Regions from separate parts of the Streptococcus sp. NLAE-zl-C503 genome, predicted to be linked through region 1. Evidence: predicted binding sites of a transcription regulator. Region 1 holds the regulator's gene; each other region holds the start of a gene.

The links. The regulator Rex, encoded in region 1, represses fermentation and respiration genes when NADH is low (regulators of the CRP and FNR family bind a similar motif). The targets are predictions, from matches to a motif close to TTGTGAANTANTTCACAA.
Region 2: a site for Rex is predicted at 1,381-1,398, ahead of adhE (bifunctional acetaldehyde-CoA/alcohol dehydrogenase). Genes of this name have one in related genera too.
Region 3: a site for Rex is predicted at 2,176-2,193, ahead of BLS46_RS02975 (formate/nitrite transporter family protein). Genes of this name have one in related genera too.

What each region holds. Positions count from the first base shown of each region.
Region 1 is NZ_FNJT01000001.1:395,002-398,907, forward strand. It holds gene pcrA (DNA helicase PcrA) at 1-742, shown strand, start outside; gene radC (RadC family protein) at 785-1,465, shown strand; gene BLS46_RS01920 (gamma-glutamyl-gamma-aminobutyrate hydrolase family protein) at 1,462-2,151, opposite strand; gene BLS46_RS01925 (redox-sensing transcriptional repressor Rex) at 2,167-2,808, opposite strand; gene BLS46_RS01930 (DUF4649 family protein) at 2,897-3,106, opposite strand; gene BLS46_RS01935 (DUF1831 domain-containing protein) at 3,113-3,460, opposite strand; gene BLS46_RS01940 (cysteine desulfurase family protein) at 3,465-3,906, opposite strand, start outside.
Region 2 is NZ_FNJT01000007.1:29,700-33,605, forward strand. It holds gene yajC (preprotein translocase subunit YajC) at 1-244, shown strand, start outside; gene BLS46_RS09025 (low molecular weight protein-tyrosine-phosphatase) at 292-735, shown strand; gene BLS46_RS09030 (MORN repeat-containing protein) at 722-1,135, shown strand; gene adhE (bifunctional acetaldehyde-CoA/alcohol dehydrogenase) at 1,432-3,906, shown strand, end outside.
Region 3 is NZ_FNJT01000001.1:609,286-613,191, forward strand. It holds gene BLS46_RS02970 (O-acetylhomoserine aminocarboxypropyltransferase/cysteine synthase family protein) at 1-1,205, opposite strand, end outside; gene BLS46_RS02975 (formate/nitrite transporter family protein) at 1,357-2,154, opposite strand; gene BLS46_RS02980 (class A sortase) at 2,352-3,107, opposite strand; gene gyrA (DNA gyrase subunit A) at 3,107-3,906, opposite strand, start outside.

The DNA.
Region 1 (3,906 bases):
CGATGACAATCCTGATGGTCAAGAAGAAGAAACTGGTTTGGACAAACTCAGTCGTTTCTTGAATGACTTGGCTTTGATTGCAGACACAGATTCAGGTAGCCAGGAAACATCTGAGGTGACCTTAATGACCCTGCATGCTGCCAAAGGTCTCGAGTTCCCAGTTGTCTTTATCATTGGAATGGAGGAAAATGTCTTTCCGCTTAGCCGTGCGGCTGAAGATCCTGATGAGCTGGAAGAAGAACGCCGTCTGGCCTATGTGGGTATTACGCGTGCGGAGAAAATCCTCTATCTGACCAATGCCAACTCACGCTTGCTTTTCGGTCGTACAAACTATAATCGCCCAACCCGTTTTATCAATGAAATTAGCTCTGACTTGCTTGAGTATCAAGGTTTGGCTCGTCCGGCAAATACCAGTTTCAAGGCTTCTTATAGCAGTGGTGGGATTGCTTTCGGTCAAGGTATGAGCTTAGCTCAGGCCCTTCAAGAACGGAAACGCAATGCTGCGCCAAGCTCTATCCAGTCAAGCGGTCTCCCATTTGGACAGTTTGTAGCCGGAAATAAAAAAGATTCAAGCGATACAAATTGGTCTATTGGGGACATTGCTCTCCATAAAAAGTGGGGTGAAGGAACAGTCCTCGAAGTTTCGGGTAGTGGCGCTACTCAGGAACTAAAAATCAATTTCCCAGAAGTGGGTCTGAAAAAACTTCTAGCCAGTGTTGCCCCAATTGAGAAAAAAATCTAATTTTTCATCCTTCTCACGAATAATAAAGTGAGGAGGATTTTTATGTACAGTATTTCATTCCAAGAAGATTCACTTTTGCCTAGAGAAAGACTAGTTAAAGAAGGAGTAGAGGCTCTGAGCAATCAAGAATTGTTAGCGATTCTGCTCAGAACCGGAACGCGTCAGGCTAATGTATTTGAAATTGCTCAGAAAGTCTTGAACAGTTTGACCAGTCTAACTGATTTAAAGAAAATGACCCTGCAGGAATTGCAGAGTCTATCTGGTATTGGACGGATTAAGGCCATTGAACTACAAGCAGTGATTGAACTGGGGCATCGCATTCATAAACATGAAACCCTTGAGATGGAAAGTATTCTCAGCAGTCAAAAGCTAGCCAAGAAAATGCAACAGGAACTTGGCGACAAAAAACAAGAGCACCTAGTGGCGCTCTATCTCAATACTCAAAATCAAATCATTCATCAGCAAACCATCTTTATCGGATCTGCGACACGCAGTATTGCTGAACCGAGAGAAATCCTTCACTATGCTTTGAAGCATATGGCAACCTCGGTGATTCTCGTTCACAATCATCCATCTGGTGCTGTATCTCCTAGTCGAAATGACGACCATGTCACTAAGCTAGTAAAGGAAGCTTGCGAACTGATGGGGATCGTTCTCTTGGACCACCTGATTGTCTCTCATTCTGATTACTTTAGTTACCGTGAAAAGACGGATCTGATTTAAAGTTCGTTTACAACATAGTCAAATAGTGTTTTATCCTTGGGACGATTTTCAAATAGAAATTCAGGATGCCATTGGACACCAAGATAAGGAAAATCATCTGTAGTTGTGACTGCCTCGATAATCTTATCCTTGGGATCATAGGCCACAACCTTAAGATTAGGAGCTAGATCTTTAATACTCTGGTGGTGGAAGGAGTTGATATGAGAGATTTCTCCATAGATCTCTCGGAGAATTGTATCAGGCTCAGTCACGAGGCGTTGGGTCGTGTATTCGGCTGAACAGTCCTGCCAATGATCCTCAATATCTTGGTGAAGTGTGCCTCCCATAGCGACGTTGAAGAGCTGGGTACCCCGACAAACAGAGAAAATTGGTTTCTTCTGTTTGATCGCTTCTCTGATAAGGGCTAATTCAAATTCATCTCTTTGAAGATGGTAGTCATCACTGTCAATGGTTTTAGGCTGGCCATAGTATTTTGGATCAACATTTTGCCCACCTGTTAGGATGAGTTTGTCAATCATAGCGACGTAATGGCTTGCCATTTCTTGATCACCAATCGGTAGGATGATGGGAATTCCGCCAGCGTCCTTGACTCCTTCAACAAAACCTTTTGCCGCATAGCTCATCATGACATCATCATCTGGATGAGCTTTTTCATTTCCTGTAATCCCAATAACTGGTTTTTTCATAAATGCTTTCGCTTTCTAATCCTCTTTACGCATAAAATAGAGGAGAGTTTGGAGTTCGCTTGTCAAATCAACATACTGAACGACCACATCTTTTGGAAGGTGAAGGTGGACGGGCGAAAAACTGAGAATACCTTTTATACTTGCATCAACCAAAAGATTGGCAACTTCTTGTGATTTAACACTTGGAACAGTTAGGATAGCAGTTTTGACATCTGCTTCTTTGATCTTTTCTTTAATCTGAGAGATGCCATAGATTGGAATCCCGTCAGGTGTCTGGGTGCCAACTTCTGGATGGTCATCTAGGTCAAAGGCCATGATAATCTTCATCTTGTTGCGCTCATGGAAGCGGTAGTGGAGAAGGGCATGGCCCATATTTCCAATCCCAACCAGCATAACATTTGTAATTGAGTTATCATTTAGGAGATCAGCAAAAAAATTCATCAATTTTTTGACATCATAACCAAATCCACGTCTTCCTAGTTCACCAAAGTAGGAAAAATCACGACGGACAGTCGCAGAATCGATACCGATAGCCTCTGCAATTTGTTTGGAGTTGGCACGTTCGATTTTCTCGGCATGAAATCTCTTGAAAATTCGATAGTAAAGAGAGAGTCTTTTTGCTGTTGCTTTTGGAATAGCAGACTGTTTATCTTTCACAAAATCACAACCTTTCTATTCTTCTATTTTATAGAAACATTGTGAAAAAATCAACAAAAACAAGAAAAAACTAAGAGAATTCTTAGTTTTAATCTGAAAAATTAGTTTGTGATAAAAAACGGTAGAGATCGCCAACTAATCCTTGATAAATCACCTTATCATTCAGCGTTAAGGAGCTGATTAGGAGAGTGTCGGGCAGGGTAACACAGCCTGATAGTGATAGCATAAGCTCTTCGTAATCGGCAAATTCAAGTGTACGTTCTACTTGATAGCTATCTTTATATGTGAGACGATACATAGCAAACTATCTTTCTTCTTTTGTGAAGATTCCGCGTTCTACAAGACTGTCCATGAGGAAGTAGAATTTCTCTTGGTGGATATGGTGTTCTTCAGATTTAAAGATATTCACCAAACGAAGACCAGATTTGTCAGTGATGTTAAGCTTGGCTCCAGTAAGTTCCTTGTTAATGATAATTTTTAGTTGGAAACCTTCACCGCTGTTGGGAACTTTTTCAAGTAGACGAGTCAGTTCGTAGTTTCCGACTTTTGTTTCAAAGAAAGTATTGTCTTTTAGTGTAAACTTTCTTACAGATGGACTAAGTGTATAGTCGTAGCGGCAGTTTTGTAGTTTAATGGTTTTTTCGAATGCCATTAGGTTAATCTCCAATAATATTTTTTAAGGTTTGTGCCAGTTGTTTCAGTTCGTTCTCGGTATTAAGAGGAGAAAGACTGATACGGATAGACTCTTTTAAACGATGGGAATCAGACCCATAAAAAGCTTCTAGGACATGGCTCGTTTGCACAATACCAGCAGTACAAGCAGAACCAGTTGAGATTGAAATTCCTTCAAGGTCTAACCGTAGCAAGAGCAAATCATTTTTTTGACCAGGGAAGCCAATGTTGAAAACATAAGGAAGCTGGTGTTGGCTTTCATTGAGATAGTAGTTGAGACCTGCAATTTCTTCTAGAAAAGCAGATTTGAGTGCACTTAGTTTTTGGTAATGGTCAGCCTGATAATCCAAGTCTTCTTTGAGAGCAGCAACCATGCCTACAATAGCAGCAAGGTTTTCTGTTCCAGCCCGTTTCTTTTGTTCTTGG
Region 2 (3,906 bases), on a different contig from region 1:
GAAACAAGCACAAAAGCGTATGGAAAGCTTGAACAAGCTTCAAAAAGGCTATGAAGTCATTACAATCGGTGGCCTTTACGGAACAGTTGATGAAGTAGATACTGAGAAGAAAACAATCGTACTGGATGTAGATGGCGTTTATTTGACTTTCGAATTGACTGCAATCAAGACAGTGTTGCCACTCAAAGAGGCTGTGACACCAGAAGGAGCAGTTATCGACGAAAGCGGAGCAATTGAAGAATAAAACGGGATCTATCGCTCCCGTTTTTCTATGAGATGAGAGGAAAAGGGATGAAAAAAATAGTATTTGTTTGCCTAGGAAATATCTGTCGCAGCCCCATGGCAGAGTTTGTAATGAAATCCATGACGAGCGATTACCAGATTGAGAGTCGTGCGACTTCGTCTTGGGAACATGGCAATCCGATTCATAAGGGAACGCAAGGAATTTTCCAGCGGTATCAGATTCCTTATGACAAAGACAAAACATCGCTTCAGATTGGCAGAGAAGACTTTGAGTCGTTTGATTACATTATCGGTATGGATGCCTCAAACGTTTCAGATCTGCGTCAAATGTGTCCTCAGGAACTACAGCACAAAATCTACTCTTTTGCATCTGAAAGTGTTCCAGATCCTTGGTATACAGGAGATTTTGAGGAAACCTATGCGCGTATCACAAATGGATGCCAAAGCTGGCTAGATCGATTAGAAAAAGAGAGTGACAATGGAAAAGCTTAAAGAAATCTTCGAAAAATATCGAGTTTATCTAACTCGCCCACGTGTAGAGATTGCAACAGTCCTTCTAATCGCTATCTGTGCCATCTCGGTTTTTCTACTAAACACACCAAAAAAGGGCGTCCTGACACTTGATGGTGGTGCGCTTGTTTATGATGGTACCTTGGTACGAGGGAAAATGAATGGTCAAGGAACCATGACCTTTGAAAATGGGGACCAATACACAGGTGAGTTCAACAATGGGGCTTTCAATGGAAAAGGGATTTTCCAATCAAAATCTGGGTGGAAATACGAAGGTGATTTTGTAAATGGCCAGGCTGAAGGTCAAGGGAAGTTGACGACAGAACAAGAAGTTGTCTATGAAGGAACCTTTAAACAAGGTGTTTTTCAACAAAAACAGTAGTCTCTAGGTGAGGAGACTATTTTTCAAAACAGGAAAGAAAGCGCTTTCTATGTTTTAATTCGATAAATAACGATCAATCAGAAAAACTTTGTGAAATAAAAAAAAATTTTATCACAATTTCACAAGTCGTCTGAAGAAAAGTTGTTATAGAAGACCTTTAAGAAAAAATTCACAATCTCATAAAATTTCTTTGTGAAATGCTTATGAAATGGTTTACAAAGTCTTGAAAAAGAGTTATAATAAACTTGTGAAAAAATTAACAAAGGATTAAATCCTTGAAGTCTATGGAGGACAATATGGCTGATAAAAAAACGTTAACACCTGAGGAAAAACAACTTGCTGCTGAAAAGCATGTCGACGGGTTAGTGAAAAAAGCCTTGATTGCGCTTGATGAAATGCGCAAGTTGAACCAAGAGCAAGTTGACTATATCGTGGCAAAAGCTTCGGTTGCAGCACTTGACGCGCATGGTATCCTTGCACAACATGCAGTTGAAGAAACTGGTCGTGGAGTATTTGAAGATAAGGCAACAAAAAACCTTTTTGCCTGTGAACACGTTGTCAATAACATGCGTGGTGTTAAAACTGTCGGTGTTATTGAAGATGACCCTGTTACTGGCTTGACTAAAATTGCAGAGCCTGTCGGAGTAGTCTGTGGTGTCACTCCAACAACAAATCCAACATCAACAGCTATTTTCAAATCACTCATTGCTTTGAAAACACGTAATCCAATCGTTTTCGCCTTCCACCCATCAGCTCAAGAATCTTCTGCTCACGCAGCACAAATCGTTCGTGATGCAGCTATCGCGGCTGGAGCACCTGAAAACTGTGTTCAATGGATTACAGAACCATCTATGGAAGCAACTGGAGCGCTTATGAACCACGAAGGCGTTGCAACTATCCTTGCAACTGGTGGTAATGCCATGGTTAAGGCGGCTTACTCATGTGGGAAACCAGCTCTTGGGGTAGGTGCCGGAAACGTTCCTGCTTATGTAGAAAAATCTGCCGACCTCCGTCAAGCTGCTCACGACATCGTTATGTCTAAATCATTTGATAATGGTATGGTCTGTGCATCAGAACAAGCTGTTATCATTGATAAAGAAGTGTATGACGAATTTGTAGAAGAATTCAAATCATACCACACTTACTTTGTAAACAAGAAAGAAAAAGCACTTCTTGAAGAATTCTGTTTCGGCGTGAAAGCAAACAGCAAAAACTGTGCAGGTGCTAAACTAAACGCAAACATCGTTGGTAAACCAGCAGCATGGATTGCTGAACAAGCAGGATTTAGTGTTCCAGAGGGAACAAACATCTTGGCTGCAGAATGCGCAGAAGTAGGACCAAAAGAACCATTGACTCGTGAAAAATTGTCACCAGTTATCGCTGTCCTAAAAGCTGAAGATACAGAAGACGGTCTTAAAAAAGCTCGTCAAATGGTTGAGTTTAACGGACTTGGTCACTCAGCAGCTATTCATACAAAAGACGAAGCTCTTGCTAAACGCTTTGGCACAGAAATCAAAGCAATGCGTATTATCTGGAACTCTCCATCTACTTTCGGTGGTATCGGTGACGTATACAATGCCTTCATTCCATCATTAACACTTGGATGTGGCTCATATGGACACAACTCAGTTGGTGATAACGTGAGTGCGATCAACCTTCTAAACATCAAGAAAGTAGGGAAACGTAGAAATAATATGCAATGGTTTAAAGTTCCTTCAAAAATTTACTTCGAACGCAATTCTATCCAATACCTTCAAACATGTGAAGATATTGAACGCGTTATGATTGTTACAGACAAATCTATCGAAAAACTAGGCTTTGTTCAACGTGTTATTGATCAATTGAACAAACGTAGCAACCGTGTAACTGTCCAAGTCTTCTCAGACGTTGAACCAGACCCAGATATCACAACTGTAGAACGTGGTACTGAAGTAATGAGAGCATTTGAACCAGACACAATCATCGCTCTTGGCGGTGGTTCTCCAATGGATGCAGCGAAAGTAATGTGGCTCTTCTACGAACAACCACAAATCGACTTCCGTGACTTGGTTCAAAAATTCATGGACATCCGTAAACGTGCCTTCCGCTTCCCATCACTTGGTAAAAAAGCGAAATACATTGGTATTCCAACAACTTCAGGTACAGGTTCAGAAGTAACACCATTTGCCGTTATCTCTGATAAGAAAAACAACCGCAAATACCCATTGGCTGACTACTCATTGACACCAACTATTGCCATTGTTGACCCTGCTTTGGTTGAGTCAGTTCCAGATTTCATCGCTGCGGATACAGGTATGGACGTCTTGACTCACGCGACTGAAGCTTACACTTCAAACTTTGCTAACGACTACACAGACGGTATCGCCCTTCAAACAATCAAACTTGTCTTTGAATGGTTGGAAAAATCTGTTAAGACAGCTGATCCAGAAGCTCGCGAAAAAATGCACAATGCATCTACAATGGCTGGTATGGCCTTTGCCAATGCCTTCCTTGGTATGAGCCACTCAATGGCCCACAAGATCGGTGCGGTTCACCATACTGTTCACGGACGTACAAACGCTATCTTGCTTCCATATGTTATCCGTTACAACGGAACTCGTCCATCTAAGACTACTACATGGCCTAAATACAACTATTGGAAAGCCGATGAGAAATTCCAAGACATCGCGAAAATGCTTGGCTTGCCTCACTCAACTCCAGAAGAAGCAGTTGAAGCATACGCTAAAGCTGTTTATGAACTTGGTGTTGCAGTAGGTATCAAGATGAACTTC
Region 3 (3,906 bases), 210 kb from region 1:
TGGTTGGGTGTTACACCTGCTGCTTCTAGATCTTTTTCTGACAACTGACCGTGAGTGGTTGTCGCAGGATGGACAACAAGAGATTTTGCATCTGCCACGTTTGCAAGGTCAGAGAAGATTTCCAAATTATCAATAACCTTGCGAGCTTCTGCCTCTCCGCCTTTAACATGGAAGGTAAAGATTGAACCAACACCTTTTGGCAAATATTTCTCAGCCAAGTCATGGTAAGGACTGTCAGCAAGTTTTGGATAATTTACCTTCTCTACCTTAGGATGGTTGACAAGGAAATCAACAATTTTCTCTGCATTTTGCACATGGCGTTCAACACGAAGAGAAAGAGTTTCAAGTCCTTGGAGCAAGAGAAAGGCATTAAATGGCGACAAGGCCGCACCTGTATCACGGAGCAATTGAACACGAACAGCGATAATAAAGGCTGCTGCACCCACATCACGAGTATAGCTCAAGTTGTGATAACTTGGGTCTTCCTCAACAAATTGAGGGAATTTCCCTGAAGCTGCCCAGTCAAAACGACCGCTATCGACAATCACTCCTCCAATAGTCGTACCATGCCCACCGATAAACTTAGTTGCAGAGTGAATGGCAATATCTACACCGTGAGAAAAGACGTTAATCAAATAAGGTGTGGCAAAAGTGTTGTCAGAAACGAGAGGAATCTGGTGTTTATGCGCAATCTCAGCCAATTTCTCCAAGTCAGGAATGTTAATTAAGGGATTCCCCAAGGTTTCAATCAAGACAAGCTTGGTATTGTCATTGATAGCTGCTTCCACTTCTTCCAAATTATCCACATCGACAAAGGTTGTTGTGATCCCATAACGAGGAAGGGTTTCCTTCAAGAGGTTGAAGGTCCCACCGTAAATAGTTGACGCAGCCACCACATGGTCACCTGCGTGAGCAAGCGCCAAAATAGTGTAGGTTACAGCAGCCATCCCTGATGCTGTCGCTAGTGCTCCAACACCACCTTCAAGAGCAGCGATTCTTTCCTCAAAAGCTGCTGTTGTAGGATTTGTGATACGAGTATAAATGTTCCCTGGTTTTCTCAAGGCAAACAGATCAGCACCTTCTTGCGTGTCATCAAAAACGAAGGATGTTGTTTGATAAATCGGTACTGCACGAGACTTAGTTGCCGGATCAACTACTTGCCCAGCATGTAATTGTAGAGTTTCAAATTTAAAATCACGAGTCATAAGACGACCTCCAAATAGCTTCATTAGGGATATTGTATCATCTTGGGCTAGTCTTTTCCAATACCGTTTTTCTATATTTTGATATAAGGAACAACTATGACTAGTCTTACACATCAAACAAAAAAAGCACGATTCACTCGTGCTCATTTCTTTAATCGACATAAGTATCTTCGTTTTTATTGAGGAAAGCGTATGGTAAGCCCATCAAGAGACCTCCTCCGATAAAGTTTCCGACAAAGGTTACACCCCAGTGACGAAGAATATTAGGTATGTCAAAATTAGCAATTGAATCTGCTGCAACACTGAACTTAACAATCGCAAAAGAAGCAAAGTTCGCAGCAATGTGTTCGTTTGTTAAGAATACAAACATGTAAATTGCTGACAAAACAAGCCAAAGTTTAGCCCCACCGTCTTTTACCAAAACAAAGGAAAGAATGGCAATGTTTACAAAGATATTGGCTAAAATACCTTCAAGTAAGACTAGCTCATTGGAACGGCTTAACTTCATCTCTACAACCCCTGAAATGAAGCTATCATGCGTTAGATTTGCATAGGCTGCTGAGTGGGCAAAGCCCCAACCTGCTATCAAAGCTCCGATAAGGTTGAACAAGGTACAGTAAAGTAAAATCTCAGCTGTTTTTCTCCATGAAATTTTTTTCAAGAAACTACCAGCTGTCAAAAACATCATATTTGAAGTTACCAGCTCAGCATTCAAGAAAACAATGTAGGCCAATCCCCAAGCAAAAACAAATGGGAAGAGAAAACGTCCACTACCTGGAGCGATCTTATTAATCAAGTCAGCCCCAACTGCGCCTGCAGCCGTACTAAATGTCATAAAAGCACCTGCAAACATGGAACGAATCGCATACTTAAACTTGCTTTGGCTATAAAGACTTTCTTTCTTCTTGCAAGCAAATTCAATCTTTGAGATAAATTCTGAAGAGACCATAAAAAACTCCTAAACTTTTATTTGTGATAATTATAACATAATTCTTGTTTTCTCGAAAGCGTTTTCTGTAAAATTCTAAAATATTTATCTTAAAAATCTTTATCCTAAGCCTTATTATCCTTTTTCATAAGAACTATTTTGATCCTATTTGTTAACATAAAAACCAGTGAAATAGCACTTCACTGGTTCATTCATTCTTAATAACGTTGTCTATACGGTTGATTAAAGGCCTTCAAAATATCCTCAGAAGTCTCAGAATAAGCTTTTGATTCTTTAAAGATTCCTTTGACGATTATACGCTCAGTCGCATTATAATCAACACAGGTAACCAAAGTAATCTCCTTTACGCCATCACGATCCTCGATTTCATCTACACGGTCTGGTGTAACACGTTTAACTTCTGTAATCTCATAAGTATAAACTTTATCCTTATCCGTCAGGTAAATTTTCATACCTGCTTTGGCATTGACCAAAGGAGAGAAGAGCATTTGACTGGCATTTTCAGCAGTAAAGATATGGTGACTGGCTAGAGAATAGTTCCCTTCTCCCATTTTTTGATCAGGTTTCATGGTCCCTGCTCCGTAGAACAAGTTTACATTGTCCAAACCTTTGAAAATAGGAAGGTTAATCTCTACTTCAGGAATAGCAATACCTCCAATAACAGGAAGTTTCTGAGCATCCCATTGTGAAGCCAATACAGCTTCGGATGAAATAGACTTAACAGAGTCAAAATCAAAATTTCCTTCGGTTTTTAGATTTTCATCTATATTTTCCTTAGTTACTTGATTGACTTGGTATTTATTGGTATTCCAGACCAAAAAGATATCACGAATCTTTGAATTAAAAATTAAAGCTAGCGATAAAAGAATTAAGAAACCCGCTAAAATATTGATAAATAGATTTCTGCGCTTGTTTTTCTTACTCTTTTTATTTTTCGTTTTTTTATGAGACATTATGCTTCACCTTCTGTTTCAATTTCAGTCCCAACTTCTTCTTTTTCTGCCGCAGCAACCGTTGTAAAGGTCACAATCTTAGCATCCTGATCTAGACGCATCACCTTAACTCCCATAGTTGAGCGTCCTGTTTGTGAAATATTGGCAACGTTTGTACGGATCATGACACCTGTATCTGTGATAATCATCAGGTCTTCATCTCCTTTAACAGTGAGAAGACCTGCCAGAGGACCATTCTTCTCAGCAACATTGGCTGTCTTCATCCCTTTACCACCACGGCCTTTAGTAGGATATTCAGTAGCAAGTGTACGTTTACCATATCCTTTTTCAGTGATGATAAGAACTTCGTCTTGGTTTGTAATCACGCTAGCACCAACTACTGTGTCACCCTCACGAAGATTGACTCCTCGGACACCTGTCGCGATACGGCTCATGCCACGAACAGCTGATTGATTAAAGCGAACAGCATAACCAAACTTGGTACCAATGATAATATCCGTATCTTCTTCTGTCAGCAAGACATTAATCAATTCGTCTTCATCCTTGAGATTCAAGGCTTTCAGTCCATTTTGACGAATATTAGCGAACTCTTTAACACTAGTTCTCTTCACAATACCGTGACGAGTTGTAAAGAAGAGATAGGCGTCATCGCTACGTTCAGACTCAACGTTGATGATGGTCTGAATACTCTCACCTTCGTCCAACTTCAAAAGATTGACAACTGGCAAGCCCTTAGCGGTACGACCGTATTCAGGAATTTCATAACCTTTCAGTCGATATACGCGTCCTTTATTGGTAA